One region of the Paenibacillus sp. FSL R5-0749 genome, then DNA from elsewhere that is predicted to be linked to it. Evidence: predicted binding sites of a transcription regulator. Region 1 holds the regulator's gene; each other region holds the start of a gene.
The links. Region 1 encodes Rex, which represses fermentation and respiration genes when NADH is low (regulators of the CRP and FNR family bind a similar motif). Its sites were predicted from a motif close to TTGTGAAATATTTCACAA; they were not measured.

Region 2: nadA (quinolinate synthase NadA) is a predicted target of Rex. The motif match lies at 9,342-9,359, and genes of this name have one in related genera.
Region 3: adhE (bifunctional acetaldehyde-CoA/alcohol dehydrogenase) is a predicted target of Rex. The motif match lies at 6,758-6,775, and genes of this name have one in related genera.

Annotation. Positions count from the first base shown of each region.
Region 1 is NZ_CP152005.1:4,257,652-4,268,751, forward strand. It holds gene MKY85_RS18850 (DUF5590 domain-containing protein) at 1-138, opposite strand, end outside; gene MKY85_RS18855 (amidohydrolase) at 178-1,482, opposite strand; gene MKY85_RS18860 (redox-sensing transcriptional repressor Rex) at 1,469-2,122, opposite strand; gene dinG (ATP-dependent DNA helicase DinG) at 2,342-5,203, opposite strand; gene MKY85_RS18870 (hypothetical protein) at 5,347-5,994, opposite strand; gene panD (aspartate 1-decarboxylase) at 6,088-6,471, opposite strand; gene panC (pantoate--beta-alanine ligase) at 6,464-7,360, opposite strand; gene panB (3-methyl-2-oxobutanoate hydroxymethyltransferase) at 7,357-8,232, opposite strand; gene MKY85_RS18890 (biotin--[acetyl-CoA-carboxylase] ligase) at 8,577-9,554, opposite strand; gene MKY85_RS18895 (CCA tRNA nucleotidyltransferase) at 9,541-10,839, opposite strand; gene bshA (N-acetyl-alpha-D-glucosaminyl L-malate synthase BshA) at 10,902-11,100, opposite strand, start outside.
Region 2 is NZ_CP152005.1:68,597-79,696, reverse strand. It holds gene MKY85_RS00365 (anthranilate synthase component I family protein) at 22-1,629, opposite strand; gene cysK (cysteine synthase A) at 1,769-2,707, opposite strand; gene MKY85_RS00355 (peptidyl-prolyl cis-trans isomerase) at 3,053-4,003, opposite strand; gene hslO (Hsp33 family molecular chaperone HslO) at 4,027-4,947, opposite strand; gene MKY85_RS00345 (type III pantothenate kinase) at 5,021-5,791, opposite strand; gene nadC (carboxylating nicotinate-nucleotide diphosphorylase) at 5,798-6,664, opposite strand; gene nadB (L-aspartate oxidase) at 6,661-8,295, opposite strand; gene nadA (quinolinate synthase NadA) at 8,331-9,269, opposite strand; gene ftsH (ATP-dependent zinc metalloprotease FtsH) at 9,569-11,100, opposite strand, start outside.
Region 3 is NZ_CP152005.1:4,440,960-4,452,059, reverse strand. It holds gene MKY85_RS19820 (Gfo/Idh/MocA family oxidoreductase) at 121-1,233, shown strand; gene MKY85_RS19815 (sugar phosphate isomerase/epimerase) at 1,437-2,405, shown strand; gene MKY85_RS19810 (trehalose utilization protein ThuA) at 2,430-3,158, shown strand; gene MKY85_RS19805 (helix-turn-helix domain-containing protein) at 3,489-3,785, shown strand; gene MKY85_RS19800 (hypothetical protein) at 3,980-4,711, shown strand; gene MKY85_RS19795 (hypothetical protein) at 4,909-5,622, shown strand; gene MKY85_RS19790 (Crp/Fnr family transcriptional regulator) at 5,709-6,425, opposite strand; gene adhE (bifunctional acetaldehyde-CoA/alcohol dehydrogenase) at 6,856-9,468, shown strand; gene pflB (formate C-acetyltransferase) at 10,192-11,100, shown strand, end outside.

The sequences.
Region 1 (11,100 bases):
CTCCTGTGCTGCCTGTATGGCGAGCGCTTCTTCCTTACGCTGGTCCTGTGTGACATACACGTAATAACGCTGAAGTCCAAACAGAATCAGAACCAGTGCAAGCAGCGAAATCCATATCCACTTCTTTTTTTTCTTCAAAAGCCGAACTTCCTTTCCTTATGATGCTCCGCAATGCAATTAACGAGCAAGCAAACCATCAAATGCCAATTGAGACTCACGCAAAATGCGCTCTTCATCCAGCGTCAGACATTCGCCATGTTTAACCACTTGTTTCCCATCTACCCATACGTGCTCCACATCTTTGGCAGAGGCTGAATAGATCGTATGCGAGATCAGGTCTGTATGTGGGTAGAAGTGTGCCTGTTCAATGTCCAAGGCGATGAAATCAGCCTTCATGCCTACCTGAAGCGCTCCGGTATTGTTCAGGAAGATGGATTTAGCACCATACGAAGTTCCGAGTAGTAACGCTTCGCCCGCTGGCACGGCAGTCGGATCACCAGACACACCTTTGTGGATCAATGCAGCCAGTCTCATTTCTTCAAACATATCCAGGTTGTTGTTGCTTGCCGGTCCGTCGGTTCCGAGTGATACGGTAACTCCCGCTTTCAGTAACGCAGGTACCCGCGCAACACCGGAAGCGAGTTTCAGGTTACTTCCCGGGTTATGCGATACAGCCACATCATGGCGGGCCAAAATTTCAATCTCTTCATCATTTAGATGCACCGCATGTGCTACCAGGGATGGACGGGAGAAAAAGCCCAGTTTCTCCAGATGTGCCACAGGACGCAGTCCATAGTCTGTAACGTTCTGCTCCACTTCACGAAGCGTTTCCGACATATGTGTATGCAGAGGAAGGTTAAGATCATTTGCGACCTGTACAAGCTTCTCTATGTAGTCAGGAGGGCATGTATATGGTGCGTGTGGCGAGATTACGGTTGTGATGCGGCCATCTGCCTGTCCATTCCACTCACGCGCAAACGCTGCCGACTCCTCCAGCTTCCGCAATTGCTCTTCTTCCGAGCACAACCCGATTACACCACGTGCCAGTGCTGCTCTAACGCCGGATTGTTCCACAACTTTGGCAACCTGATCCATGTGATCATACATATCCAGGAAAGCTGTAGTTCCGCCTTTCAACATTTCAAGCACGGATAGCGAAGTTCCCCAATATACGTCTTGTGAAGTCATTTTTGCTTCCATCGGCCACATTTTTTCCTGCAACCATACTTGTAACGCAAGATCGTCCCCGTGTCCTCTGAGCAACGACATCGCTGCATGACCATGCGTATTGATCAGACCCGGCAGGAAGAACAATCCTTTTCCATCCACTTTGGTACAATTTTCGTCTCCATCCGGCAATGTCTCACCAATATGCACAATCTTGTCATTCTCGACAACCATGTATCCATGAACCACGTTCCATGTCGTGCCTTCATTAACGGCAAATTTGCCGTTGTGAATTACCCATCTATTTGTTGTCATCTTCCTCGTCGTCCTTTCCAGTCTCCAAGTAATAGGCCAAACTAAGCAGATCCGTTGTAAAGTCAGCATGGTGAATGCGGATATGTGGCGGTGTTTTTAGAATGGTTGGTGCAAAATTAAGAATCGCTTCGATTCCCGATTCAATAAGTTGATCGGCTACATTTTGAGCTTCCGTATCCGGAACTGTAATAATCCCGATGCGGATGTTATCCGTCTTAACCGCTTCCGTCAATTCATTCATTGGTTTTACCGTCAAACTGTTGATTTGACTACCAATCTTCGGTCCATATGCATCGAATACAGCAACAATCTTCATGTTGTCTTTCAGATATGCGTTGTAGTTGGACAAGGCCTGTCCGAGGTTACCCGCACCTACCAGAGCTACATTAATTTGCTGATCAATTTTGAGAATGTGACGAATTTTCTCGATCAAATAGGATACATCATACCCGATCCCTTTACGACCAAAATCACCGAAGTAAGCCAGGTCTTTTCGAATTTGGGCCGGATTCAGATCCAGCCTCTGTCCAAGCTCTTGAGAAGAAACAGTAGCCACCTCACGCTGATGCAACTCGTTCAAATAGCGCAAGTATACAGGCAGACGTCGTACCACCGCTTCCGAAATTTTATCCGATTTCATTCTTGCTCCCCCTTACCAATGCCACGATAAAATAGTAGATGAAAAGATGAGCATTCTGTATAAACTCAAAGATAGACGTGACATTTTATACAGAATGCTCTTTGTAATTTAGGTTATAAGTTCTTACGTGCAACTGCTTTAATCGGATACGGAAATATCTAATAAAGTTTAACGCCAAACGATAGTGTCATGCAATGATATAACGAACAAAGTTAACCATTATCCTTGTTCATTAACAGGTTTTTCTAGCCACTCGGTAATTCGGGGAACCATCTGCTCCGTGAGCATATGCTCCATTTTGGGACCAGGTAATGAATATAAAAAGAATTTGCCATAGTACGCTTCGATCACACGTGTATCATAAACAATGACAATACCTCTGTCCTTCGCTGTTCGCACCAATCGGCCAAATCCTTGCTTGAAACGAATGACCGCTTGCGGCACAGACAGTTTCATGAATGGATTTTTCTTTTGCTCCTGGAGCAATTCACTCTTGGCTTCCACCAACGGATGATTCGGCGGCTGGAAAGGCAGGCGCACAATAGCGAGACAGGTCAGGGCTTCTCCCGGGATATCTACACCCTCCCAGAAGCTGCTTGTACCCAGAAGTACCGTAGCTTTGGCATCTTGGAACCTGCGAGTCAGCTTGGAGCGGCTTCCACTGTCCACACCTTGGCCCAACAACGAGATGTCGTTACCTGACAGTGCCTCCTTCAGCGGATCATAGACCTGGCGCAGCATCTTGTATGAAGTAAACAGAACCATCATGCGTCCACGGGTGGCAATTGCGGTCTCTGCGAGTGATTGCACCAGCATATTGACAAAGTGCGCATCACCCACACTGCCTTTCACACTCGGGAAATCACGCGGAATCACTAGAAGTGCCTGATCGCGATAATTAAAAGGTGATGGCAGCATCGACGTTAACAGCCGATTATTTTCAGAGGCTTCCTGTAAGCCAAGCTGCTCAATCATGAACTGGAATGACTTATCTACAGAGAGCGTAGCCGATGTAAGCACAACACTTTTCTTTTTATCAAAGAACAAATCCTTCAGTTGTGCACTGACATCGACAGGTACGGCGTACAGTTGAAGAGATTTACTGCGGAACTGACCGCTGGCTTCCATCCAGTACACCGTTTTGGCATCATCCATACGCATGAAGAATCGCAGATTCTCCTTCAATGTGGTCAGATCTTTCAGCAGTCCTGTAATGTCCGTAATCAGACTATCCGATTGATAATCATCCTGATCCTCTTTCACCTCAAGCAGCAATTTGTCCCCTTTGCGAACCAAATCGCCCAGAGTCACATAGATCTGGTTCTCCAGATCCTGCAACTCCTGCCATTTCGCAGGTTTCTGAGATGCCTTCAGGCGCAGGGAAAATTGCCCTGTCTCTCCCGGTGAAGCATCACTTCGTTCAGGCAAAAGACCGAACAGGGCATCGCTCATACGATCCCACAGTTCCTTAACCTCGACAGCTAGCGGGAACATCTGATCTACCATGGAGCCCCATTGCACCGAATTTTCATGCCCGGATAACTGCGAACGAAGCATAGGCAGTTGTCCATTACGACTGTCTTTAAACAGACGGGTCAGGGTATGAACCAACGTGAAATATTTCATATGCATTCCAAGATGTTTACCCGCTACATCTTCCAGATGATGGGCCTCATCGATCACAAGACTCTCATAGGCTGGCAACAACTGATGTGCTGCTTTGACATCCGTAAACAATTTGGAGTGATTGGTTATTACGATATCAGACAACCCGGCCTCATGTTTGGCGCGATGATAGAAACATTTGCGGAACCATGGGCAGGATCTTCCCAGACAGGACTCGGATTCGCTCTGTACCGTCTCCCAGAAGTCGCCTCCGCGTCCGCTAAGGTTAAGCTCCTCATCATCTCCAGTTTCAGTCTGTGTGAGCCACACGATCATCTGAGCGGCTGTGAAATAATCCTCTTTGGGCGTGGCGAATTCACGTTTATTGATTTTGTGTTCAAATTTGCGCAGGCACAGGTAATGTCCACGTCCTTTGAAGACAGCAGCCTTAAACGGAAACGGAACCACTTGGGTCAGCATCGGAATATCTCGCTCTCTCAATTGCTCCTGCAAATTGATCGTATGCGTGCTGACCATGACTTTCTGTTCTTGTTTCACACTTTCGTATATCGCTGGCAGCAGATAACCCAGAGATTTACCGGTACCTGTTCCAGCTTCGATCAAGAGATGTTTCTCTTCATCCAAGGCTTGCCTTACACTGCTGAACATCTGGGTCTGCGCTTCACGCTCTTCGTAATGATCCAGCGTATCCTTCAGGTTCTCCCGAACCTGGTCCATAAACTGTTCGAAGCTTACACCATCGAGGGGGTTACCTTCCCGCTCATCACGTGGTGCACCAATATCGGTCCAATCACTTACATTAAGAGCAAGCTGCCGATAATAGGTATGTCCGTCCAGATCCTGAATCGGCTCTGCTTCCTTCTCACTGCGCATCCCGTCCAAGAACCAACCCAAGTCACTGTCCTCTGGTGCGAACAGGTCACTGAGCCGTTGAATCGTTATGAGCGGTAATTCCTTTAACTCATCCAGACACTTGAGCAGCACATAGGCTGTCGCCAGTGCGTCACTGTCGGCCTGGTGAGGGCGATCATGTTGAAATCCAAATTCAGAAGACACATAACCGAGTTGATAAGAACCCAGTGATGGGAACGTAATCTTCAGAAAATCAATGGTATCCAGAATACGGCCAGTGAACGGCAGATAACCGCAACGGTCAAGAGCATTCTGCAAAAAGTGAAAATCAAAAGCGACGTTGTGTCCAACAAGCACCACATCGTTAAGCAGCGGAACCATCTCCATCATCATCTCTTCGAGTGATGGAGCGTCCGCCACATCTTCATCGGTAATACCCGTTAGCCCCGAGATAAACGGGGGAATCGGGACACCAGGGTTCACATAAGAACTATATATTTGAGTTATGCTGAAGTCATGATCTATGATGGCAAGTCCGGCTTGTATAATCTCACCGTCGGACTGCGTGCCGGTTGTTTCGAAATCCAATACGGCAAATTTCATTGCAATATACGGTCCCTTCCATTCCAGTCTATGTTACAGCATAGCAAAAAAAAGGGGATTTGAAAATTAACTGACAAAAAAGCGGTGTCCCCGCCGCTATGCCAAAGGAGGGAACACCGTTTTTTTTGTCGCCGAATTCCCGCTTAATGAAGGGTCGTCAGCTGATTAGCATATTGCAATTTTCCCCTGTTCAACCTGCAAGCTTCCATGTTGTACAGCGGTTCGGTCAATGTCGGGTCATACTGAAGGGCCTGTGCAAAGAGGGAACATGCAGCCTCCGGGTTCGCAAGCTTGGCTTGAATACAGCCCAGAGCGTTACATACAAGCCCTTTCAAGCGAGGTGAGCCCTTAAGATACATGATCTGCTGCAAATGTGTCCCGGCTTCAGCGATTTGTTCCAGATTCAGATATGCGAGTGCCAAGTAAAAACGAGTTAATGCACTCTCCGGATGGTCGGTCACAACCCGGGAGAACTGCAAAATCGCCTGCGGATACATCTGTAATTTGAAATACCCTTGTCCTCGACTGAAACATTCCAGATGGAGTTCAGGCAGAGCGGTGACAGCTTCCTGTTCCGGTTCAAGGGACGCAGGCTTATCCATCTCCCGTTCCCTCACCTGGCTCATCTTTTCTTCAAACATCAGCCATTCATCCAACATTCCGTCACTCATCCGCTTAAGCAAGTTCCACTTTTGCAGCAATTCTTGTTTGTTCAGACCTTCAGCGGAAGGATAGCTCTTGATAATTTCATCTAACATGTCGTTCATTTCTGCGAAAACATGCTGGAACATCGTTGCATCCCCACCCTTGAAAAAATGGATTAGTGCAGTGACCTGTAATCATTTTTTGCTTCAAGGGCCGATTTCATTCTCCTTACCAGTCGATTACATAATTGTTGCGTGAACTTCCTGCTTCATGGTTTGTACAGGTTTATTCTGTCCATCTACAAACACAACGGTTGGTTTGTGAGTATTTGCCTCTTCTTGCGACATCATGGCATAAGAAATGATAATGACATTGTCTCCAGGCTGCACCAGACGAGCAGCTGCGCCGTTTAGACAGATGACCCCGCTTCCGCGCGGTCCTGGAATCACATAAGTTTCCAGACGTGCACCATTGTTGTTGTTCACAATCTGCACTTTCTCGTTTTCCATCAAGTCGGATGTTTCCATCAAGTCTTCATCTATGGTAATGCTACCCACATAGTTCAAGTTGGCTTCCGTTACCGTAGCCCGGTGAATTTTGGATTTCATGAGTGTTCTAAACATGGGACAGCACCTCCGATTTTTGCAACCTTATATTGTCAATCAATCTTGTTTTTCCGAATTTCACCGCAAGTGCAATGAGCAGATCGTCACGTCCTTGAACTTCTTCCTGATCTGCGAGCGGCTCCAGACTTGGAAAAGCCTGAATCTCAGCATAGTCGATCACTGCAAGCGATGAGGTTGCAATCTGCTCGCGCAGAATACGACGGATATCTGCGGCGTTCCTAGCTATCCCTGTATCTACAGCTTCCTGGGCTGTGCGCAGTGCTTTCGACAGAATTAATGCCTGTGTACGCTGCTCCGAGCTAAGATAGACATTACGTGAACTAAGAGCAAGACCATCCTCTTCGCGAACAATCGGACAGGGAACAATTTCTACAGGCATATTCAAATCATTCACCATCTGTTGAATAACCGCAACCTGCTGAGCGTCTTTCATACCAAAAAAAGCACGCTGTGGCTGTACGATGTTGAAAAGCTTCGAAACTACCGTCGTTACTCCGTTAAAATGTCCTGGTCTGGAAGCGCCACATAAGCGCTCAGTCAATTTTGACACAGATACCATTGTCTGCGTTGCCTGTGGATACATCTCTTCAACTGAGGGAATAAATACGATATCCACTCCTTGTGAGCGTGCTGTTTCCACATCTCTGGCTTCATCCCGCGGATAGCTGTCAAAATCTTCATTAGGACCAAATTGAATTGGATTAACGAATATACTTAATACCACGATATCGCTCTGTTGTCTGGCTGCTTGCATCAAGCTTGCATGACCTTGATGTAGATACCCCATTGTCGGTACCAGACCTACAACGGACGCATTGGATCGAATCGCTTGACGCTTCAAGCTTAGCTCCTGTCTTAACTCTGCGATTGTCCGTAATACTTTCATGAGTTACTTCCCACCTTTTCCTTGCGTTGTCCATACAATTGATCCAGAACACCATCCGCAGCATTAAATACATGCTCTTCGGCCGGGAACGAACGATCTTTAACTTCTTTCACGTAAGCTTCGATGCTGGTTCTGATTAATGTACCCACATCTCCATAGGTTTTGACAAAACGTTTTGGCGTATACGGGGAGGCGTATTGAACCACATCGTGGAATACCAGTACCTGTCCGTCACAGCCCCGTCCTGCACCAATCCCAATGGTAGGGATCGACAGTTCCTCCGAGATCGCCCGTGCAACTTCTTCCGTAACCAGTTCAAGCACGATGCCAAATGCACCAGCAGCTTCCAAGGCTTTGGCTTCGTCCATCAAACGTTTCGCATCCGCTGCATCCTTGCCCTGAATGCGATATCCACCAATTTGATTGACCGATTGAGGTGTCAGCCCGATATGTCCAAGAACAGGCACACCTGCTTGCACAACGGCTCTGACGGTGTCCGCAATCTCCACCCCGCCTTCCATCTTAACCGCATGGGCATGCCCCTCTTGCATCAGTCGACGTACACCCTTAAGCGTCTCATCCACGCTACCATGATAAGTCATAAAAGGCATATCAGCCACGATAAACGTCTTCTCAGCCCCGCGTACGACGGAACGTGTATGGTACACCATATCGTCGATGGTCACCGGAAGTGTTGAGTTATAACCCAGCACTACATTGCCGAGTGAATCACCAACTAGAATCAGATCAATTCCTGCTTCCTCTGCGAGGAGCGCTGTAGGATAATCGTAAGCCGTGATCATCGTAAGCGGCACGCCATCCTGCTTATATTTTTTCATTTTCACAATATTCATCGCTTGTTTGTTTGCCATTTTCTCTCATGGCTCCTTTCTTCTTTTCAAATAAAACGCAACAAAAAAACCTTTTAGTTTTCCACTAAAAAGTCCCGAAAAGTCAAAAAAGAGTCACTTGCGATCGTCCCTTCTGTCTCGGTCCTCTTCGGCTCAGAGCAGAATCCAACAACTCACTTAAACGTATTTCATTCTTGCACTGCGATCTGCTTACATCAAACACATCAAAGCAGAACAAAGGTTACTGTTACGGGAGTGCAATTCGGTCTGCATTAGCCGATATCGCCTCACGAAGACAGTATACCAAAGTTCTGCTCAAACTTCACGTCTTATGTTCATTTTCCCAGTAAAATTCGACATATTGTTTACGATTTCCAGGAAATCTCACCAGAGATGACGTGTACTTGTTCTCCATCGTGTTTTTCCACAAGGAGTGCTCCTGAAGGGGCCAGACCGATTGCTGTCCCTTCAATAACACCCTGAGGATTCGTCACTGTAATCTCTCGATTTATCGATACGGACAAGGCCTCCCATAGAGCTGAGATCACACCGAATCCTTCTTTTTGATACAAAAAATATAACTGTTCCAGCTCGGTTAAAATGGCAGCCGTGAGCTTGGTACGATCAACAGGTTGCCCCGTCTCCATCTTGAGTGAAGTAGCTATAGCTGTCAGATCTTCCGGATAATCCTCGGGATCAAAATTCACATCAACGCCTATACCTGCAATACAGTATCTGACTTCATGATCTTCCACCGTGGATTCAAGCAATATGCCACATACCTTGCGTCCATCAATCATCAGATCATTGGGCCATTTGATGCCTGCATCAGTGCCTGTACAAGCTCGAACGGCACGACATACAGCCACTCCTGTTAATAAAGTAAGCTGCGGCGTATGCTGAAGTGGTAGATCAGGGCGCAACAGGATACTCATCCATATTCCTTTTCCCGGGGGAGAGAACCACTGGCGACCAAAACGTCCTCGTCCTCCTGTTTGTTCTTCCGCAATGACCACAGCACCTTCAGCTTGCCCCTGTTCAGCCAGCTTCAGAACATCCCCTTGTGTAGACAAGGTCGAGGTTAACAGAACAGCCTTACGGCCGAATACGGCCGTATCCAGCGCCAATTGGAGGGCAGTTGCGTCAATGCTGTCCGGCTTCGTGACCAGACGATATCCTTTGCGGGATACAGCTTCAAACTCATACCCCATGTCCCGCAACTTGTTCACATGTTTCCACACAGCAGTCCGACTGATGGACAGATGACGGCTAATCTCTTCACCCGATACAAACCGTCCTTCTGCATCTAATAACATATGTAACAGATCTTCATGCTTGGTCATCTTCAACCACCCGCTTCACTTCTGCACTTAGTGCTTCATGCTGATTCGATATCGTTCCAATCGCCGTTTCTCTTAACAAATGTTTCATCAGTTGACCCAGCCAAGGCCCGCCTTTGCGCTGCAGCATTTGTAATACTTGTTCACCTGTGATGTGCAATTCTTTTAAATCATGCACAGGGATTGATTGACTCCATTCGACTGCCATTTCTTGAACCAAAACAACCTGCATTTCTGCCTGTTCGGTCTGATTCCGCCACCCTGCTGGCAGTAGAGACTGTATGCGAAGCCAATCATTAGTAGCCTGAACACCACAAGCCAGTACAGTAACAATCCAATCGGAACGGAGACTAACCGTATCCTTCTGCTCCTGAACGGAAGTATAAATCAACTGCTCCACCTGAAGGACCCCTGATATACGAGAACGATGTTCATTAGAGAATGTCCACTGACGTAATAATACGTCTGCTTCGTCCTTGCTATAACCGCCAGCAAGCAGAATGAGTGACCAACGGAGCAACACATGCTCACCTGACAGCTGTTCCAGATTAGATAACAACGTCTTGTTGAATCGGGCCGAGCTTACCGGCGCTTTGACATGTGCAAGCGCATTACTTCTGTATAACAGTTCCAACCCTCTTAATGGATGCGGCCCAGACATCATTTTTACCATCTCGGTCCGTACCCGTTCCATTGCAATATGTTGAAGCAGGTCTTTCTGCCTTACAAGACCCTTCCACGTGTTGTGGGCAATTTTAAAATCAAATACCGAAGCAAATCGCACACAACGGAGCATCCGCAGTGCATCTTCACCAAACCGTTCCATCGCAGAACCTACACATCTGACTCGCTCTTCCTTAATATCTGCCTGTCCATCAAACGGGTCAACGATTGCTCCAGTGACGTCCATCGCAAGAGCGTTCATTGTGAAGTCACGCCGCTGTAAATCTTCCTTGATATCCTGAACAAATTGAACTGCAGCAGGTCTGCGATTATCCTGATAGTCGGATTCTGTTCGAAACGTGGTCACTTCAAAGTAATAAGCGCCTGAACGCACGGTAATTGTCCCATGTTGCAAACCTGTAGGAATGCAATCGTCGAACAATTCCATGACTTGCTGGGGAGAAGCAGATGTCGTGATATCCATATCGTCTACAACACGTTCCAACAATTCATCACGAACACAACCACCTACCCAATATGCCTTGTAGCCATGTTTGTTTAAAGTTGTGAGTACATTCTCACTTTGAATTGCCATTTCACGATCAACCTGTGTCCATTGAACCACCACATATCACCTCTTCTCTTGCCTGTTGTGGTATGCACAGTATAATTACGTCAAAAAATTGATTAACCGCAAACCGGCTTCAAGTTCGGAACTTCCCTTCCCAACACCCGGTAATAAATCTGCTCGTATTCATGCCGAATGGCATCATTGCAAAAGTCATGATGTGCGCGCTGAAGACACGCTTCCCTGAACTCCGCAGCCAAACGATCGTCCGTTAACAAACGGACGGTGTTCTCGGCCATGGATTGTGTATCCCCAATG
Region 2 (11,100 bases), 2.6 Mb from region 1:
TTTTAATGGCTTCGGCTCGCTCTACTTGTTCCTGTTCCATAGCTCTACTTGTTCCTGTTCCATAGCTCTGCTTGCTTCTGCCTCTTCGCTGTAATTCACAGCTCTCATCATCGCTCTTGCCTTGTTGCGACATTCCTTGTATTCCCGATATGGATCAGAATCAATGACAATCCCAGCACCGGCCTGTACATAACCAATACCATCCTTAATGGCAAGTGTACGAATGACGATGTTCAATTCCATATTTCCACTGTAATCCATCCACCCGATGGAACCCGTATAAGGTCCACGACGCACAGGCTCAAGCTCCTCGATAATCTCCATGGTGCGGACTTTGGGCGCTCCGGTAATCGTTCCACCCGGGAATGTCGCAGCAACCACATCAAATACGGATAACCCTTCTGCCAGTCTGCCCTCCACCTGGGAAACGAGATGCATGACATGGGAATACTTCTCGATGGTCATCAATTCAGGCACATGAACCGAACCGTAGGCTGCAATCCGTCCGATATCATTACGTTCCAGATCGACGAGCATAATATGCTCCGCCCGTTCCTTCTCACTGCCCAGCAGTTCATCCGCCATAGCCTTATCCTCTGCCTCATCACGGCCCCTTCTTCGGGTTCCTGCGATGGGACGTGCACTGACTTTCCCGTTCTCCACTTTGACCAGCAACTCGGGAGATCCGCTTACCAGTTGAAAGTCTGGACTACGAAGCATACCCATATACGGCGATGGATTCACGAGACGCAACCATTCATAAATATGCTCAGCGCTCGAATGAAGCCGTTTTTCCTGTCTCAAGGACAGATTCACCTGGAACACATCGCCCTGTCTGATATATTCCTGTACTGTGCGTACAGCCTGTTCAAATTCCTCCTGTGGGAAGGAGGTTGCCCACCCTTCGGATTCCCTGTTCGCATCTTCAGGCTGCGGTGTACGATTGACCTGCTTGTTGCGGTGTTCCAGTGCCTGCATTTGTTCCTCGGCCTGTGCAACCCCCATTATATGAAGCCATCGTTGCTTCATCGCTATCGCCCGCGCTTCGGCTACTGCATATAGACCACGCACATCGGTTTCGTTCGGATTAGGCTCTACAGCCAGATGAACCATGCAGAAAAGTGCCTGTTGCTGATGGTCATACGCCCATATTTCTTCAAAACGCATCCACCAATAATCCGGCAGAGCCGGGTTATCTTCAGCCAAGGCTGGAAGCTTCTCCAACGATCTCGCTACATCATAGCTGAGATAACCTGCGTATCCACCCCCAAAGTCTGGAGCCCCAGTAACCTTAGGCGCACGATAAGGGGCTGTCCATCTCTTCAATACATCAAGCGGCTTGCCGCTGTCCGTCGAGGTGGTTCCTTCCGGTACATCACGAATAACCGCTTCCTGACCCTTCCCGGAAATAACGGATACGGGGTCTAGTCCCAGAAATGTATATCTTCCGCCTTTGCCATTCTCCAACACCATTGCGTAGGGTGACGCCTGTTCCCAGGCTGCCTCCCAAGATAACGGTAAACCGCCATGATACGGCCCCTCATCCGACTTGGTGATATAGGGCATCATGGTCCAGCCTTGCTCAGCCCACTCCATCCAGTCGGCGTATGTTGTCATCAGGTGTGTCATTGCGGTTTGCCGCCCTCCATCTGTCGCTAGTTCTATTGTCTGATAGTATACTAAAGCGCCGCTCCTTTTAAAAGCATTACACCAAAAATCCTCCATACCCGTCAGCGGGCAAGGAGGATTGGTTTTGTCATTTGTAGGTTTAGCCTTCGAAGTTGTAAAGCGGTGTGCTGAGGTAACGTTCACCGTTACTTGGCACGATTACAACAACGCGTTTGCCTGCACCCAGCTGTTTGGCAACCTGGAGACCTGCACGGATCGCTGCACCGGAAGAAATACCGGACAGGATGCCCTCTTCCTTCGCTACCTGACGAGCCGTCTCGAATGCATCATCATTCTCAATGTGGATGATCTCATCATAAATTTCTTGGTCGAGGATCTCAGGAATAAAGTTGGCACCAATTCCTTGGATCTTATGAGGTCCTGGTTTGCCGCCTGCGAGAATTGGCGAAGCTGCTGGCTCAACTGCAACAATTTTAATACCAGGGAAAGCTTCTTTCAGCACTTCGCCTGTACCTGTAATTGTTCCGCCTGTACCAATTCCGGCAATGAACGCATCCAACGTACCGCCAACAGACTGGATTGCATCAACAATTTCAGGGCCAGTCGTTTCACGGTGAATCTTCACGTTGGCTTTATTTTTAAATTGCTCAGCCATGAAATAGGATGGGTTTTCTTTCAGCAGTTCTTCGGCTTTTTTAACAGCACCGTTCATACCTTCAGCTCCAGGTGTAAGCACAAGCTCAGCACCGTACGCACGAAGCAAGTTGCGACGCTCCAAGCTCATGGTCTCAGGCATTACAATAACGGACTTGTAGCCTTTGGCTGCAGCCACCATCGCGAGTCCAATTCCCGTGTTACCACTTGTTGCTTCGATAATGGTATCACCTGGTTTCAACTTGCCTTCTTTTTCCGCTTCTTCCACAATGCTAATTGCGATACGGTCTTTCACGCTTGAACCTGGATTCTGATACTCCAGCTTCACGAATACTTCAGCACTGCCTTCAGGTACGATACGGTTCAGACGAACAAGCGGAGTACCTCCGATGAGTTCTGTTACGTTATTAACTACTTTAGCCATATGAATGCCCTCCTTAGTGGATGAATAAAACTTGAGTCCTGTTAACTATACTTGTGCGGCCGATAGCCTCTGGGATGTTATAGAAGAACTGCGGAAATCCTGCTGCTCCCATCCCTTACTGCTAATATTTCAAGACAGGGTGAAGGTTTCCGTAAGTTTCTTTGTTCAAAAGTAAAGCTTTTATATCCGAGTAAACGAGTAGGTATTTATTATTTTCATCTTATCAACGTTAACCCTCATTGTCAATATGAGTACTCAAAAAAATACTCTGCCTTCGGCCCTAAGACCGCAGACAGAGTATTTTTATCAAGATGCTGCAGAGCGAGACCATATTCCCATAAAATTTCAGGAGGCAGGAATCTCGGACAGGATTACGGCTTCATACTTGTTACGCAGCATTTGTTCGACCTGTGGCAAGGGATCCGCCTGACTCAGAGCCAGCTGCATTCGAATCTCCTCACGGACCTCTTCGGCCGATTGCACCTGTTGTTCTTCTTTATCATTGAGTCTGATAATCGCATAGCCCTCTTCCACTTGAACTGGACCACCAATATTACCTATATCCAGTCCGGCAGCGAGTTGAAGAATTTCTTCGGACTGGAATGGATCATTCCGCTCAATCCAGCCCAGCCTGCCACCAGCATCACGAGAGAAGCTGTCTGTCGATTGCCTGCGGGCAGCTTCTTCAAAGTCTTCCCCCTTCTCCAACGCATCCAGTAAGGAATCGGCTTCCTCTTCTTCCTTCACTACGATAATGGACAAGTCATATTTCTCGGGGGAAACGTAGTCCTCACGGTGTTCAGTCCAGTAATGCTCAATATCTGCATCCTTGATCTGTATGCCGATCGTTGCGATTTTCTCCAACAGCAGCCTGTAGCCGGCTTCCAATTCAAGCTCCTGTTTCGACAGGCCCAATTGAGACTTCATTTCGTCATAATACGCTTTCTCCGAATCGTACCCATCCATCGCGGCCGCGAGCTCCCTTGCAATCTCTTGGGGAGTGACGATCAGCTTGCGTTCAATTGCTTCGGCATATACCGCTTTACGGTTTAACATCTGGAGTAATAACTCACTGCCGTAACGTCTTTTCAGCGCATCGGTCCACTCTTTATCCGTGATAACTTCTCCGTTGATCGTCGCTACGGTGCTTCCTTCTTCCGTATTGGCATCATGGGATGCATCTGCCTCGTCTTTGTCCTGTCTGAGACCATGCATAGCCATCACCGTACCCATGACCAACATGCCCAGCGTCAAGACAATGACAGCCGTCCACAACCCTTTTTCCTGTCTTGTCATTCCGCATCCCGTCCCCGCATAGATCAGTTCTTGGCTTGCTCTAGGATGGTCTCAAGTTGTTCTTTATTAAAGTCATAAGCTTCATTACAGAATTGGCAAACTACTTCAGCTTGGCCCTCTTCTTCAATTAATTGTTCCATCTCCGTTTGGCCCAGGCTGATTAGCGTCTTCTCTACCCGCTCACGTGAACACTCACAGCTAAAATGAATATCCAATCCTTCCATTACTTGTACATCTGGCAACAATCGGCGAAGCAACTCTTCCAATTCAAGCCCCTGCTCCAGTAAAGTCGTCACTGGCGGCAATGCACTAATAGCATTTTCGATCGCCGTGATCTCTTGATCTGTCAATCCCGGCAACAGCTGCATAATGAATCCGCCTGCGACAATAACAGAATTATCCGTATCAACGAGCACGCCAACGCCTACAGCAGAAGGTGTTTGCTCCGATTGAGCAAAATAGTACGTGAAGTCTTCACCCAGTTCTCCTGAAATAATAGGTACACTGCCACGATATGGCTCTTTCAATCCCAGGTCTTTCGTTATGTTAATGAAACCTTCCGTTCCAACCGCACCGGCAACGTCCAGTTTCCCCACACTGTTGCTTGGCAGATGTACATGTGGATTAGAAACATATCCTCGTACTTCGCCTTTGGCATTGGCATCGGCTACAATCTGTCCAATTGGACCATCGCCGTTGACTTGTACCGTTAACTTCTCTTCACCTTTGAGCATTGCACCCATAATGGCTGCAGTTGTAACCGTACGCCCCATGGCAGCTGTAGCCGTGGGAAACGTATCATGTCTTCTGCGTAGTTCCTCAACCAGTTCCGTAGTCTGGATAGCAAAGGCTCTTACCTTTCCATTCATTGCTGTACCACGAATTAACCGGTCATGCTTGTTGTTGTTTTCCAAGTCATTCAGCCTCCTTTGGCGTATCGCCATAATAGTCGTAACACAGAAAAAACGGCACAACACTTAAGCTGTAATCTCAGCCCGCTGTATGCCGTCTCTATGCTCACCTTTCCCGGTTCCGCTCATATATAATACGCAGCCCTTCAAGCGTAAGCAGCGGATCAACTTCCTCTATACTACGGGTTTCTTCTGCGATAAGTGTAGCGAGACCACCTGTCGCGATAACTCTGGGTTTCGCACCCATCTCTTCGCGAATGCGTTCTACAATACCGTCTACCTGCCCTGCATAGCCAAATATAATACCTGCTTGCATGGCATGAATAGTATTACGGCCAATGACCTTTTTAGGTTTCTCCAGCTCTATACGAGGCAGCTTGGATGCCCGCTCATAGAGGGCTTCCGTGGCGATCTGAATGCCAGGTACAATAGCTCCACCCAGGTAGTGACCTTTCTCGTCAATACAGTCAAAGGTCGTTGCGGTACCGAAATCGACCACGACGAGAGGGCCGCCATATTTCTCAACGGCCGCTACTGCATTAACAATACGATCTGCACCCACTTCACGAGGGTTCTCATATCGCAAGTTCAAGCCGGTTTTAATGCCGGGCCCGACGAGTAAAGCTTTTTTGCCTACATATTTCTCACACATCGCTTCGATAACATTCACCAGTGGTGGAACCACAGATGAGATGATGACACCTTCGATGTCACTTGCCCTGATACCCGACATATGAAATAAATTATAAATCAATACGCCGTATTCATCCACTGTTGACTGACGGGATGTACTCAGACGAAAGTGGTGCAGCAATTCCCGGCCTTGATATACGCCGAGCACCATATTGCTGTTCCCCACGTCTACAACTAGAATCAAAGAGGTTCACCCCTCTTTCTTTTCATTTAAATCCAAGCTGATATCCAGGCTCTCAAAAGAATAGGTTAACCTGCCAACCGAGATTACATCCACACCACTCTCAGCAATACCACGAATGGTCTGGAGGGATACGTTACCGGATGCTTCAACCTTCACATGAGGAGCCTGTTCACGAATAAGCTCAACCGCTTCACGCATCCGCTCTGGATGCATGTTATCCAGCATAATGATATCTGCCCCGGCTTGCAAGGCTTCTCTCACCTGCTCCAGATTTTCAGTCTCCACTTCAATCGTCATCGTATGTGGAATAACGGTTCGCGCACGCTGTACCGCCTCGGTGATTCCGCCTGCACCCTTGATGTGGTTATCCTTAATCATAACGGCATCGTACAGTCCAAATCGATGATTCGCTCCGCCACCCACGCGCACTGCGTATTTCTCAAGTAATCGGTGACCCGGCGTTGTCTTACGTGTATCCACAAGTCTGGTCTCAAGTCCATCCAGCAGATCAACGTAAGCACGCGTACGCGTAGCAATCCCGGACATACGTTGCAGCAAGTTGAGTGCCAGTCGTTCCCCCGTAAGTAGCGAGTGTGTACTTCCCTCTACCTCGGCCAAAATTGTGCCGTGGGTAACCTTGTCTCCGTCTGTTACCTTCGGTGTAAAAACAAGATCAGGATCAACGATCTGAAATACAAGTTCAGCCACAGTCATGCCTGCAATAATACCATTGTCTTTGGCGTGTATAATAGCCTTGGATTGGTTGCCTGCTGGGATCGTCACACTCGTTGTAACGTCACCTGCACCGACATCTTCACGAAGCCAGTTTTTGATTGATTCGATAAGCCCTTCATTATATCCGTTCAGTATCATGACATCAATTCCTCCACAATCGCTTGTTCTCGCTGCTGCAGACTATGCTTCTGCCACACCATATCATCACGTACCGGGAAATCCTCACGATAGTGAGCCCCCCGACTCTCCTCGCGGTGTAATGCGCCACCGGTAACTAACCAGGCACAGGTCAGAAGATTGGCATACTCCAACTCTTCCTTATGAGTAAGTGTCTGATCAAAAAACTGCAATTCCTGTTGCAGCTTCTCCATGGCCTTCCGCAGGTCCTCACCTTTCCGGCGCAAGCCTACCTGACGAACCATCATTTTCTGTAATCGTAAGCGTCTTTCGGATACCGGCTTTTGCTCTTCCATGATCTTGTTGATCTTGCTATTCATGCCCGCAGATGAAGGCGCACCCGCTCTTCCTTGTAATGAACCAAGCGGAGGAAGAGATTGAATACGCTCAACAATTCTCCGACCAAATACAATCGCTTCTGATAAGGAGTTGCTTGCCAGTCGGTTAGCTCCATGCACTCCTGTAGAAGATACCTCGCCACAAGCAAATAATCGGGAGATACTGCTTTCTCCACTTAAATCCGTTTTCACGCCACCCATCATGTAATGGGCAGCAGGTGCAACGGGAATCCAGTCGGTTGTCATGTCCAATCCATAACGCATACAAGTCTCATATATGGTAGGAAACCGGTGCTTGATCATCTCTGGCTGTTCATGCGTAATGTCCAAATACACGAACGTACTGTTGGTGGACTCCATCTCACTAACAATCGCTCTTGCCACGATATCGCGTGGGGCCAGTTCAAGCTGGACATGATAACGATCCATGAAACGTTCGCCCTTCACATTGCGCAAATATGCTCCTTCACCACGTACGGCTTCTGACACAAGGAAACGCGGGGCCCCCGGGTAACAAAGAGAGGTGGGGTGGAATTGGATAAATTCCATGTCACGCACGATAGCCCCAGCCCGGTAGGCCATTGCTACACCATCGGCAGTAGCTACATCCGGGTTCGTTGTGTATCGGTATAGTTGCCCTGCCCCGCCAGAGCAAAGAACGGTTGCCTGTGCTTTCACGAACACTTGCGATCCGTCATCCTTTTGAACCAGTGCGCCAATGCATTCCCCTCGCTCTGTAATCAGGTCAACAACAAAATGCTCATCCCATACTTCAATCCCGGGATGGTCATTCACTTCGACAGCAAGTGCACGTACAATCTCATATCCCGTGGCATCCCCGTTGGCATGCAAAATACGGCGGTGGCTATGCGCACCTTCCTGCGTCAATGCCAACTCGCCGTTCTCCAGATCAAACAAAGTACCCAGACGAATCAGTTCCTTCACTCCGTCCGGACCCTCATTCACCAATACCTCTACCGCCTCGGAGCGGCATAAACCCGCTCCTGCAACAAGTGTGTCCTGCAAGTGATAAGCAGGTGAATCATCCTCAGCAATAACCGCAGCGATTCCTCCCTGCGCATATCTGGTGTTACTTTCAAGTAATGACTTCTTCGTGATCATTAATACACGTTGTTGTTCACTGGCCTTAATAGCAGTAAACAAGCCAGCAATCCCTGAGCCTATAACGAGTACATCCGTCTCTACCATGGGTAGCGCAGACAGATCAAAATCAACTAAATATTGCGGTATCATGTTATTCACCTGTCTTGGAGCAAGAGTAGCGCATCCTATTTTACCAACAACATGCGCTCTAGTGATTCTCTGGCTTTGTCGGCAACAGCCGGTGGCACGTAGATCTGCGGCTTCATCGTTTCCAGGCATTTCACCAGTTTCTTCAAGTTGTTCACCTTCATATTGGGACATACGAGGAACTTGGTAGCAAAGTGGAACTGTTTATCCGGACTGTCCAGACGAAGCTGATATCCTGTGCCATCTTCGGTACCTACGATAAATTCCTTCGCTGATGAATTTTTGCAATACTCCAGAATAGCTGTTGTGCTGCCCACAAAATCACCCATTTCCACAACTTCAGGGCGACACTCTGGATGAACAACAAACTCTGCATTTGGATGCTTAGCTCTCATCTCCACCACATCCTTGACTGTGAGCATATCATGCGTGTTGCAGTAACCTTCCCAGATAATCATTTTTTTGTCTGTATGCTGCTGCACGTAATGTCCCAGGTTTTTATCAGGTACCCAGATAATCTCGTCGGAATCCACCGATTGAATAACCCGAACTGCATTCGCTGAAGTACAACAGATGTCAGTCTCAGCCTTAATCTCAGCCGAGGAATTGATATAAGTAACCACCTTGGCGTTAGGGTGTTGTGCTTTCAATTTGCGTAGTCCATCCACGTTCACCATATCTGCCATCGGGCAGCCCGCACGTTCATCCGGAATAATAACTGTTTTGTTCGGCGCCAGAATTTTAGCGCTTTCACCCATAAAATGAACACCACAGAAAACAATTACATCGGCATCGGTTTGTGCTGCCTTCTGGGCTAACAAAAACGAATCTCCACGGAAGTCAGCAACCTCCTGTACCTCGTCACGTTGATAATAATGGGCAAGAATAATGGCATTCCGTTCCTTCTTCAATTCCATCAGCCGCTCACGCAGCTCGCGGTTCATCTCAGCCTTGCGCTCTAAAGCCAGAGCTTCCACCTGTGATCCTCTCCTTTATCGGGACAGCGTCATACGCTGTTTCGTAGGGCCATCCTAAGTCGTTAATGTCGCTTGAGAAACGAATCACAAGCGGTTTAACAACTAATCTACACAACGTTCACGACTCTGTCAATAAATGAAAAAGGCCCGGTACAGCACCTTAACCACCTGTTTGCTAACTGGTTCGCCATCTAACTCCCGTTTATCTGTATCTATCCTCTTTTAAAATAATGGACAAAAAAAGAGAGCCCAAGGGCTCTCCTGATTTCACCTGCTGGCATAGCCAGATGTATTATTCATTAAGACGTTGGCTTCGTTCCGCCATCATCCGGGTTATTGTTATTACCTTTTTCCAAATTCGGAGACTCGTTTGGAATATCTCCTGCTGGTGGCTCAGGCGTTTCATCTTTACCTTGAATACGGACACGCACATCACCGATGTTGTCGATGATTGGCTCTCCGCCTTCAGTTGGTGTGCCTTCACCATCATTGTCGTTCTCTGCTTTTGGAGTTAAGGAACCTGTTTCGATCAATTGCTTGATCTGATCCATTTCCAAAGTCTCTACCTCAAGCAAAGTTTGAGCGATCAGATGCATCTCTTTTGAATGTTTAACAAGCAAGTCCTTACATTTCTCATAACATTCATTGATAAAGCGTTGCATTTCCTGATCAATCTCATATGCAATGGAATCCGAGTAATTCTGTTCATGACCGATATCCCGACCAAGGAATACCTGTCCTTGTGAACTTCCGAATTGCATAGGTCCCAATTTCTCACTCATTCCGTATTCCATAACCATGCTGCGAACAATACCTGTCGCTTGCTGGAAGTCACTGTATGCACCAGTACCAATCTCTCCGATGAACAATTCTTCAGCTACACGACCTCCGAGAAGTCCGGTTACTTTATCCAACAGTTCCTGCTTGGTAACCAGCATACGGTCTTCTTTTGGCAACATGATTACATATCCACCCGCACGTCCGCGCGGGATAATGGTCACTTTATGTACCATATCAGCATGTTCCAGGAAGTATCCTACAATGGTATGGCCTGCTTCGTGATAAGCAACGATTCGTTTCTCACGATCACTGATGACACGGCTTTTCTTCTCCGTACCAACGATGACACGGTCAATCGCTTCGTCAACTTCTTTCATGGAAATATCTTTACGATTACGACGTGCTGCTAGCAATGCCGCTTCGTTCAAGAGGTTCTCCAAATCTGCACCAGAGAAACCTGTTGTACGTTTCGCGATAATATCCATCTTCACGTCTTTAGTCAGTGGTTTATTACGGGAATGTACTTTCAGGACAGCTTCACGACCTTTTACATCAGGGCGGTCAACCGTAATTTGACGGTCAAAACGTCCTGGACGCAGCAAGGCAGGGTCCAAAATATCTGCACGGTTCGTTGCAGCTACGATGATAATACCTTCGTTAGCTCCGAAACCGTCCATTTCAACGAGCAACTGGTTAAGTGTTTGCTCACGCTCATCGTGACCACCACCAAGACCAGCACCACGCTGACGTCCTACAGCATCAATCTCATCGATAAAGATGATACATGGCGCATTTTTCTTTGCATTTTCAAACAAATCACGTACACGTGATGCACCGACACCGACAAACATTTCCACGAAGTCGGAACCTGAAATACTGAAGAATGGTACACCCGCTTCACCGGCTACCGCACGAGCGAGCAACGTTTTACCTGTACCTGGAGGACCTACGAGCAATACGCCCTTAGGAATCCGTGCACCTACTGCTGCGAATTTACGAGGGTCCTTGAGGAAGTCTACAACCTCAACAAGCTCCTGTTTCTCTTCGTCAG
Region 3 (11,100 bases), 180 kb from region 1:
TGAAGCTGAAACGGAATACCATAGTATTAGATTTAAGGAACAGGAAACATCCAACAAAACATATGTATCTCAACCATTCAAACGCAGATTTTCACCATGCGTAAGGAGATGAACGTCACAGTGGAGAAAATGAAAGCAGGCATCATCGGGTGTGGTAACATCAGCGCCATCTACCTGGAAAATCTCAAAAACAACCCGGTCATTGAAGTCGTGGCTGTTGCGGATTTGATTCGTGAACGCGCTCAGGAACGGGCAGATGAATTTAATATCGCAAACGTTTACAATGTAGATGAGTTGCTGCAAAATAACGAAATTGAACTTGTGTTGAACCTTACGGTTCCTGGCAGTCATGCCATGACCGATCTGGCTGCACTCGAAGCAGGCAAACATGTGTATGCCGAGAAGCCGCTGGCAATTTCTCTTGAGGATGGTCGTAAGGTTGTTGAGCTGGCTGAAGAAAAGGGATTGTACGTGGGTTCTGCACCGGATACGTTCCTTGGTTCAGGCATTCAAACGGCTCGTAAAGCGATTGAGGATGGCCTGATCGGCAAGCCGATTGCAGCGACTTCATTCTTCATGGGTGGAGGACCGGAAGCTTGGCATCCTAATCCGGAGTTCTTTTATGTTGCAGGTGGTGGACCGATGTTTGATATGGGACCCTACTACCTGACCGCTCTGATTACGCTGCTTGGACCGATACGCAGAATTAGCGCCTCGGCAGGCATACAGATTGCAGATCGCAAGATCGGCTCCGGGCCGAAGGAAGGTACAGCGTTGCAAGTAGAGACGCCTACCCACTTGGCAGGAACCATTGATTTCGCAGAAGGTGCCATTGCGACCATGATTACCAGTTTCGATATTCGCGGAGCTTCGGATCTGCCACGTATTGAAATCTACGGTACAGAAGGTACGCTAAGTGTACCGGACCCCAACTATTTTAACGGGGAAGTGAAGGTTCGCAGATACGGTCAAGACACTTGGGAGACAGTCAAACCAGTCTTCGAAAGTGGACAAAACGAACGAGGCATCGGCGTAACCGAAATGGTTGAATCCATTCGTGCCGGACGCGAACACAAAGCCAGTGGCAAGCTCGCTTATCACGTACTGGAAGCTATGCATTCATTCCAGCGTTCTTCACTTGAAGGCAAGCACATACATCTGGAGAGCAACTATGACGCTTTTGCAGTAACTCGCACAGTTCAAACTGAGATTGAAAGCGTGGAATCGCTCTAGTATGAGTAACAAGTGTTAACGCTTGATGCCCATACGAATGATGAAGAATAACCAGTATTCTTACGTTCAATTTCAGGATAGAAACACTCTCGATTTTCCACACTAAGCAAACAGGCATATGATTCTGAACGGTAAATGTGTATACAGTTCAATTTTCATGAATTCAGCAATTATTCGATATCTAATCCAGGGAGGAATCGCACTTGAAACTCGGCGTATTTTTGGTACTATTCGGAGGACGTAAATTGGAGGATGCTCTTGATTATGTAGCATCAAAGGGATTAAAAGCAGTAGAGATCGGAACAGGCGGACATCCAGGCAATGCACATTGTAAGCCGGATGAATTGTTAAGCAATCCTACGGCACTTAAAAACTTCAAAAACGCAGTGGAGTCACGTGGTTTGACAATTAGTGCACTGAGCTGTCACGGTAACCCGCTTCATCCGCAAAAGGATATTGCGAAGGGATTCCACGATGATTTTGTTAAAACGGTAGAACTGGCTGAGAAGCTGGAAGTGCCTGTAGTGAATACATTCTCCGGTTGTCCGGGAGACCATGAGGATGCCAAGTATCCGAACTGGCCTGTTGCACCATGGCCGAATGATTTCCAGGAGGTCCTGAAGTGGCAGTGGGAGAACAAAGTGATTCCGTATTGGACAGAGTGGGGTAAATTTGCAGCAGATCGTAACGTAAAAGTCGGATTGGAGCTGCACGGTGGATTCTCCGTTCATACACCAGCAACCTTGCTGAGACTGCGTGAGGCAGCAGGTGAAGTAATCGGAGCCAATCTGGACCCAAGTCACATGTGGTGGCAAGGTATTGATCCGGTTCAGGCCATTCACATCTTGGGCCGTGAAGGAGCCATCCATCACTTCCATGCCAAAGATACAACAATTGATCCGGTAAACGTGAACAAACACGGTGTAACGGATATGCAAGATTATACGAATATGCTGGATCGCGCTTGGCAGTTCCGCTCTGTCGGTTATGGACATGATAACAAGACATGGGCAGATATTATTAGTGCCTTGCGTCTGGTCGGTTATGATTACGTAGTAAGTATTGAACACGAGGACGGTCTGATGTCGGTTGAAGAAGGATTCTCTAAAGCCGTACAAAATCTCCAGCAAGTATTGATTGAAGAACCGCTGGGCGATATGTGGTGGGTTTAGAGCTACACTAGGGGGAAATTGAATATGATCAACGTCACCATTTGGAATGAATTTGTCCATGAGAAAATTCACGATGAAGTAAGGGAAGTCTACCCGGATGGTCTGCATCGAGCACTGGCTGACGGACTTGGCGGCGAAGGCTTTGCTATTCGTACGGCTACACTGGATCAGCCTGAACACGGATTGAGTGATGAAGTGCTGAATTCCACAGATGTGCTTATATGGTGGGGACATATGGCACATGATCGTGTAAGCGATGAGATCTCACAGAAGGTTGCACAGCGAGTGCTGAACGGGATGGGAATGATTGTGCTACATTCAGGTCATTTCTCCAAACCATTCAAAGCGCTGATGGGAACCAGCTGCGATCTGAAATGGCGTGTAGCTGACGAGCAGGAAATTGTATGGTGTGTAAATCCATCTCATCCGATTGCAGATGGCATTGAAGGCAAGATTGTATTGGAAAAAGAAGAGATGTACGGTGAATTCTTCGATATTCCAGTACCGGATGAACTGGTGTTTGTAAGTAACTTCCAGGGTGGGGAAGTATTCCGGAGCGGATGTACGTTCCGGCGTGGTGAAGGTAAAATCTTTTATTTCCGACCAGGTCATGAGACGTATCCGACCTATTACAAACCGGAAATATTGCGAGTAATCAGTAACGCAGTAAAATGGGCATATCCTGCCCGCAGCTTTAAGCCGGAATTTGGCAAGAGCGAACCTGTAAGACCATTTGGTGGCGTGCTGGTTTAATTCACAATTTCTTTATTCCTAGAAAGGAATCAAAAAATCTGGGATAACATATCCATACCAAGGAACCCTTCTGCAAGTCGATGATGACTGTGGCAGTTGGGTTCCTTTTGGGTAAGATAGTATTATGGGGAAGTTATACGATATTTCCCATGGTTACGAGACGGGCTGTAAGGTATACTGGGATATAACAAGTAATACTTCTAAAATTTAAACTTTTTAGGGGCAGACGTTTTCTTTAATGCTTAAATATGTTATTATGAAATATACTAACAAAATGTAAGTTGAGTGATCTCTAAAGAGGTGATTAATGTGGAAGGTCAAGACTTGCGGATGTGTCCGCGTTTTGAGACGGCGTTTTCCTTTTTGGGCAAGCGCTGGAATGGTTTAATTATTCAAACGTTGATGAGTGGTTCGAAGCGATTCAAGGATATCTCCAATCTGATTCCATCCATGAGTGATAAGATGTTATCCGAACGGATGAAAGATCTGGAGGGTGAAGGTATTCTGGTTCGTCACGTCTATCCTGAGACGCCGGTTCGTATTGAATATGAACTGACGGATAAAGGTAGAGCGCTCCAGCCTGTCATGAATCAAATTCAAGACTGGGCTGAGAAGTGGGTTGACTAACGTCTAAGCAACATCACCCACTTTCGTTGCATGAATGACTTAGACTCCTGATTTCTGTGGAAATCAGGGGTTTTTGTCTTAAAAATAACGTGGATCGGCGTTTTTCTCTTGGGCGTTGCACATGTTGTCATGAGTTGTAGTATAATCTATAGAAAATGGCCACAGACGGCCGGAGCGAAGGAGGCCCACTTGTCATGAGAGAAGAAAGCTTATCCCGTGAAGTACGCTACGGCAAGAAAGATATTGCAGAACTTGAGAGCGCATCCATTCAGGTCCATCTAATATACAAAAAAGCTGCAGAGTTATTTAAGCGCACAGCATACTCCCGTTCGGTTAAAGATGATCTAACCGAAGTGAATACACATTCTGTGAACAGCGATGGCCCGAGATTAGCTCCGGCTGTGCTGCAAAAATGGATTCAAACGTCCAGGGGCTGGAAGTGTATCGGATGTGAACTGAGACAACCTGATTTAACGATGTCTCAGATGGAAGAAACAATCGATGAAAAGCAGTTGCTTCTGGATATCGGAGAAGGTCGGTTGGTTCACGCAGAAATGCTGATTCAGGCGGTTGTCTGGTCTCAATATGAGAAGATTCGAATGTTTGCACCTTGGCTTGGGGATGACGCCTTCTATAGCGTTCAGGAACTGGATGTCATTGCCCGTTATATTGTGCCTACCTATTTCTCTGAACGGCCTTTGCATGAGCAAGGCAAGGTGTTCAAGATACATCAACCATATGGGCAGATTCCGTTATATCAGGAGTATGTAGACGCACCTTCATGTTGCGTGCAGGTGGACGGAGGCTTGCTTGAAGGGCGATTGCTGACAGGTGTATATGTGTCTGAAGAACAGTTCTTCGGACTTAATCCATATCTGAAAGATGGAGATGGAGGACGGACATACATGCAGGCTAGTGTCCAGTAACAGCAGAACCAATGAAATCGAGAAAATGATTCAGATTGGAGAGCCTGTGTGCAGGCTCTCTTTCTTGTACAAGCCTTATTTGGAGAGGCACTCCCTTAAAAGTAACGGCTTTGACACTTTTTTTTGCTGAAGGTTGTGCCATAATAGAGGTTATGGACAACAGGGTGAATGATTTTACGCAGGGTGGTGTTACCTACATGATGAAGAAAATCCCCGGTTACATAGGTGTATGTTTGCTCTTACTGGCGATCTTGGCTGGTTGTAGTGAGACACAGCCTTCTGAACAGCCAATTGTCAAAGAGACAGAAACAGCGAATACGATTACAGTGGCTGTAGATGGCAGTACGTTTTTGCCTGATGCAACCAAGTCCATTAAGCGAGATTTTAGCGAAGGTTTGACACTCAAAAAGGCATTACTCAATAGCGGACTGGTTGATTTTACGGCAGATGGCAAACGGATACAATCCGTTGGTGAAGTTTCTCTGGATTCTTCGCTTAGCTGGGCTGTCAAATTGAATGGCAAGGACATTGAACAGGAAGATTGGGACATGGAGCTTCATGCCAAAGATGAAGTGATCATTTACGTGAAAGCCGCTGACAGTGGGGGGGATGGCGTTGCATATCAGACAACGTTACTCAAGGTGAGCGGTGGAAACATTATGCCAACCCTCAATCGTCAATATGCCGGAGTCTACGTTCAAGAGTGTACCGTTCGCGATGTGTTGAAGTCCAGCGGAATTGTAAGAATGTCAGAGAATAACAAATTCGTCGTTTCCGTCGAGAATGTCACACCCCGCATGAATGAGCGGTGGGTCATTATGGTGAATGACAAAGAACTAATGGAAAATGGTTTGGACATGAAATTGAATCCACGTGATGCGGTGAAGCTTGAATTGACCAATGCATCCTAAGCATACCAAGAAGCCCAATCTCTATTTAGGAGAACTGGGCTTTTTTCATTAAAATTAAAGCAACATTCGATTAGCATAGTCAATTATTAAATACGACAGATCTCGTTCGGGCAAAGTTCACAGTGACAGATCCCTTGCAGCATCTTCAGATCTTTGATGACGATCATGCCATTGTCATATTCGATCGCATCTTTCTTGCGCAGATCGCTTAACATGCGGTTTACACTTTCACGGGTAGCTCCAATCATATTGGACAGGTCCGTGTGGGTAATTTTTTTATGAATAATGACATGCTCTCCATGAGGCTCACCATACGAATTCGACAATCGAATGAGGGTGGAGCAAAGCGCACCTGGTTTGCCATATAACATGAGATCCCGGAACTTCGTCTGTGTCAACCGGTGGTGGATGCCCATCCATTTCATAAAGTCGATCGCGAAGTCACAATGCTGGCAGATTAGCATCTCCAGGTCCTTATGCTCCAGTACACCGATCTCACTATCCTCCAGTACTTCCGCTGAGAAGGTGTGTTTCGAGCCGAAGAAGGGATCAGCCTGCCCAATCATATCACCGGACTGATACATGTACATGATTAGTTCCTTGCCTTCATCCGTGGATTTGGTGATCTGGGCACGGCCCCGTTTCATATAATAAAGTTTGTCAGAGACGTCTCCTTCCCAGTACAGATGTGTACCTTCCGGATAGGTTCTATCTTTCATGGTAACCAGCAGATGGTTGAAATTCGCTTCCGAGAAACAGTTCGTATTGCCGCGTTTTTCCAGTACAGTTGTTAGTTCTAACATAAGTCTATCTCCCCTTTGTGTCCGTCGGATGGACTCCTGTAGCTTGCAGTAGCCTCCGAGGTTTGCCGCAAACCGTTGCCGTCCTGATCAGGGTCATCTCGGCCGGGAGGAAGGACGGTACAAATTGCGGTGGTTCAATTTTTAAGTTCAGTATATACCTAATCTTACCGTTTGAGGGGGAAGGAAAGGGGGCAAAAATGACGAAATTTCAAACATTGTGATTAAATTCACTTTTATTGGAGAGCATGATTTTTACAGCCCTATACTTTAAATAGAAAGTGAAAATGGTTGGATGAAGGACACTACAAAACTTAAATTAAATTTGTTATACTTTGTGAAAAAAATCACATAATTAAGTTTATGGTCATGTTACGATGTGAATGTAAAGAAGAGAGACAAACCAATACGAACCTTTAGGAGGATGAGGGAGATGGCTGTAAAGAACGAAGTCGCCCCAGCAAAAGAACCGACAGCAGGTCAGTATATTCAAACGTTAATCGACAAAGCGAATAAAGCACACGCCGCATTCATGAAGATGGATCAGATGCAGATTGACCGGATTGTGCAAGCGATGGCGCTTGCGGGTCTGGATAAACACATGATGCTCGCCAAGATGGCCGTAGAAGAAACAGGCCGCGGAGTATATGAGGATAAAATCACCAAAAATATATTTGCAACAGAATATGTCTACCACAGCATCAAGTATGACAAAACCGTAGGTGTAATTGAAGATAACGAGTATGAGAGCTTCCAGAAAATCGCGGAGCCGGTCGGTATTATTATGGGGATTACACCCGTCACGAATCCAACATCAACAACGATGTTTAAAGCACTGATCTCCATCAAGACGCGTAACCCGATTATCTTTGGTTTCCACCCATCTGCACAGAATTGTAGCCGCGAAGCTGCCAAAATCCTGCGCGATGCAGCGGTGAAGCATGGTGCTCCAGCGGATTGTATCCAATGGATTGATGATCCTTCCATGGATCGTACGAACGAACTGATGAATCACAATGATGTGGCTCTCATTCTGGCAACAGGCGGATCCGGCATGGTACGTGCAGCGTACAGCTGTGGTAAACCTGCACTGGGCGTAGGACCGGGTAACGTTCCTTGCTTTATCGAGAAAAGCGCGGATATCAATCAGGCAGTGACGGATTTGATCCTGTCCAAGTCTTTCGACAACGGCATGATCTGTGCATCCGAGCAAGCGGTCATCATTGAAGAACCGATCTTCGATCAAGTGAAGAAAAAAATGATCGCGAATGGCTGTTACTTTGTTAACAAAGATGAAGCAGCAAAATTGACAGCAGGTGCAATTAACGCCGAGAAATGTGCAGTGAATCCAGCGATTGTGGGTCAATCTGCGGTGAGCATTGCGAAGTTGTGCGGTATTGAAGTTCCTGCAGGCACCAAAATTCTTGTAGCCGAGATTGAAGGGGTAGGTACCAAATTCCCATTGTCGGCAGAGAAATTAAGTCCGGTACTGGCTTGTTACAAAGTCAAAACTGCAGCAGAGGGCATTGAACGTGCAGCAGAAGTGGTTGCTTTTGGCGGCATGGGGCACTCCTCGGTGATCCACTCCACAAATGAAGAAGTGATTGGCAAATTCGCAGATCGTCTGCAAACTGGACGGATCATTGTGAATTCACCATCTACACATGGTGCCATCGGGGATATCTACAACACGAATATGCCATCATTGACACTGGGATGCGGATCATATGGACGTAACTCGACTTCTTCCAACGTAACCGCTGTGAACTTAATCAATGTGAAAAGGGTGGCTCGCCGTACCGTGAATATGCAATGGTTCAAAGTGCCGAACAAAGTCTACTTCGAAAAAGGGGCAACGCAGTATCTTGCCAAAATGCCTGACATCACACGTGTGGCGATTATTACGGATGCCATGATGGTGAAACTGGGATATGTGGAAAAGGTAGAACATTATCTGCGTCAACGCCAAATGCCAGTAGCAATCGAAGTATTCTCCGATGTAGAGCCAGATCCATCCACAACAACGGTAGATCGCGGAACCGAAATGATGCGCCGCTTCCAGCCAGACTGCATTATCGCACTCGGCGGGGGATCACCGATGGATGCTGCGAAAGCCATGTGGTTGTTCTATGAATATCCGGACACGGACTTTAACGATCTGAAACAAAAATTCATGGATATCCGCAAACGGATCTACAAATATCCACGTCTCGGCGTAAAAGCGAAATTTGTAGCGATTCCAACGACATCCGGTACAGGTTCTGAAGTAACATCGTTCGCGGTTATCACAGATAAAAATCAAGGGAATACCAAATATCCATTGGCCGACTATGAGCTGACACCAGACGTAGCAATTGTCGATCCGGAGTTTGTATACTCTCTGCCTAGAACAGCCGTTGCAGATACAGGTATGGACGTACTGACTCACGCCATCGAAGCATATGTATCCGTCATGGCGAATGATTACACGGATGGCCTTGCGATCAAAGCGATTCAACTGGTATTCCAATACCTGGAGCAATCGGCATTGCAAGGTGACAAACTGGCACGTGAGAAAATGCATAATGCTTCCACCATTGCCGGTATGGCTTTTGCCAACGCATTCCTGGGCATTAACCACAGCTTGGCGCACAAATGGGGCGGTCAGTACCACACCGCACACGGACGCACCAATGCGATTCTGATGCCGCACGTTATTCGTTACAACGCGAAAAAACCGACCAAATTTGCATCGTTCCCGAAATATTCGCACTTTGTAGCGGATGAGCGGTATGCCGAAATTGCCCGGATTCTAGGATTGCCTGCACGTACGACAGAAGAAGGCGTAACCAGTCTGATCAATGCCATTCGCAAACTGAACAAAACATTGGGCATTGAAGAATCGTTCCAAGAAATCGGATTTGATGCCAAAGACTTCGAAGCACATGTAGATTATCTGGCAGACCGTGCCTTCGAAGACCAATGCACAACCGCCAATCCGAAGTTGCCGCTGGTAACTGAACTGGCTGATGTATACCGCAACGCTTTCTACGGAAAGTTTGAATAGCAAATCTAGAACGAAGCGTGCCTTGCGGCAAAAAAAGATCAGGGTTCCCCGAGAGGGGAGCCCCGATTGCCGTCTTTTTAGAGGTTACACGGAATCCGTGATGTGGCCGTTTGAACTATTCCCTTTACACAACAACAGAGGGGCAGAACAAACCTAAAAAGCGAAGCATGCGTCTTTAAAATAAATTATGAACTTTGTTGTTTTATCAGTTGAACTACACATGTACACGATAACGGAGAGGAGAGAAAAAACCTGAAGAAGCGGAGCGTTCGCCTTTATCAACGGATTTTCACCTTTGAAAAAGTGAAAAAAAATCCGGGGGTAACAGCGATCGGAAGGTTGTTCTCTACTTGCAGTGGCCAGTGTACACCACCTAATGTTCATTCGCTTTTTCAGTAAATTTAAATAGTGAGCAGCGATTGGAAGGTTGTTCTGCCCGCGCAGTGGCTAAGTGTGAATCTAAAGGGGGTTCAATGGGACACAGCGCAGGTGGAGTGAGTTAGTTCACTGACTTTGTGACAAAAATCACAGATGATGAAAGCCTCAAGACGTATACTGAAAATGTAAGAAAAACATTCATCCCGCGGTTCCGGTTCCCAAGTAGAGAGAACATGATCCGGTTTATGTGAAACAATTCACATTAATCGCGGCTCTGGGCACACAATGCTACGAATGAAGCAAGATGTTATGTGTCCAGAAATCCAAATTAGTGGAGGGATTAAGATGTCGGTGATTGAAAAAGATGTCAAACAACAAACAGGCTGGAGAAACTTTACCAAAGGAACATGGACCAAATCCGTAGATGTGAATGATTTTCTGGCACACAACTTGACTCCGTATTACGGTGATGAAGCATTCCTAGCAGGTGCAACCCAGAATACCAAAGAATTGTGGGAGATCGTATCTGATCTGACCAAAAAAGAACGGGATAACGGCGGTGTACTTGATGTTGATGTGAACACACCAGCGACTATTGTGTCTCACCAACCAGGTTATCTGGATCAATCCAAAGAACAGATTGTCGGCGTTCAGACCGATGCTCCGTTCAGACGTTCCATTCAACCAACAGGCGGAATCCGGATGATGATTGATGCATGTGAAGCATATGGCTTCGAATTGCCTCAAGGCGTCATTGATATATTTACAAATATTCGCAAAACACATAACCAGGGTGTATTCGATGCTTATACTTCCGATATGCGTGCAGCGCGTAAAGCAGGGATTATTACAGGTCTGCCAGATGCTTACGGCCGTGGCCGGATCATCGGAGACTATCGTCGTGTAGCTTTGTACGGAGTAGACTTCCTGATTCGTAACAAAAAAGGTGAATTGAACGCACTCGAAGTTGATGTTATCGATGAAGATGTCATTCGTCTGCGGGAAGAATTGTCTGAACAGATTCGTGCATTGCAAGAATTGAAACAATTGGGTGATATGCACGGGTTCGATATTTCCTTGCCAGCGACTACAGCAAAAGAAGCATTCCAATGGTTGTACTTCGGTTACCTCGCTGCGATCAAAGAACAAAACGGTGCTGCGATGTCACTGGGACGTGTATCTTCTTTCCTGGATATCTACATTCAACGTGACCTGCAAGAAGGCATTCTGTCCGAAGAACAGGCTCAGGAATTG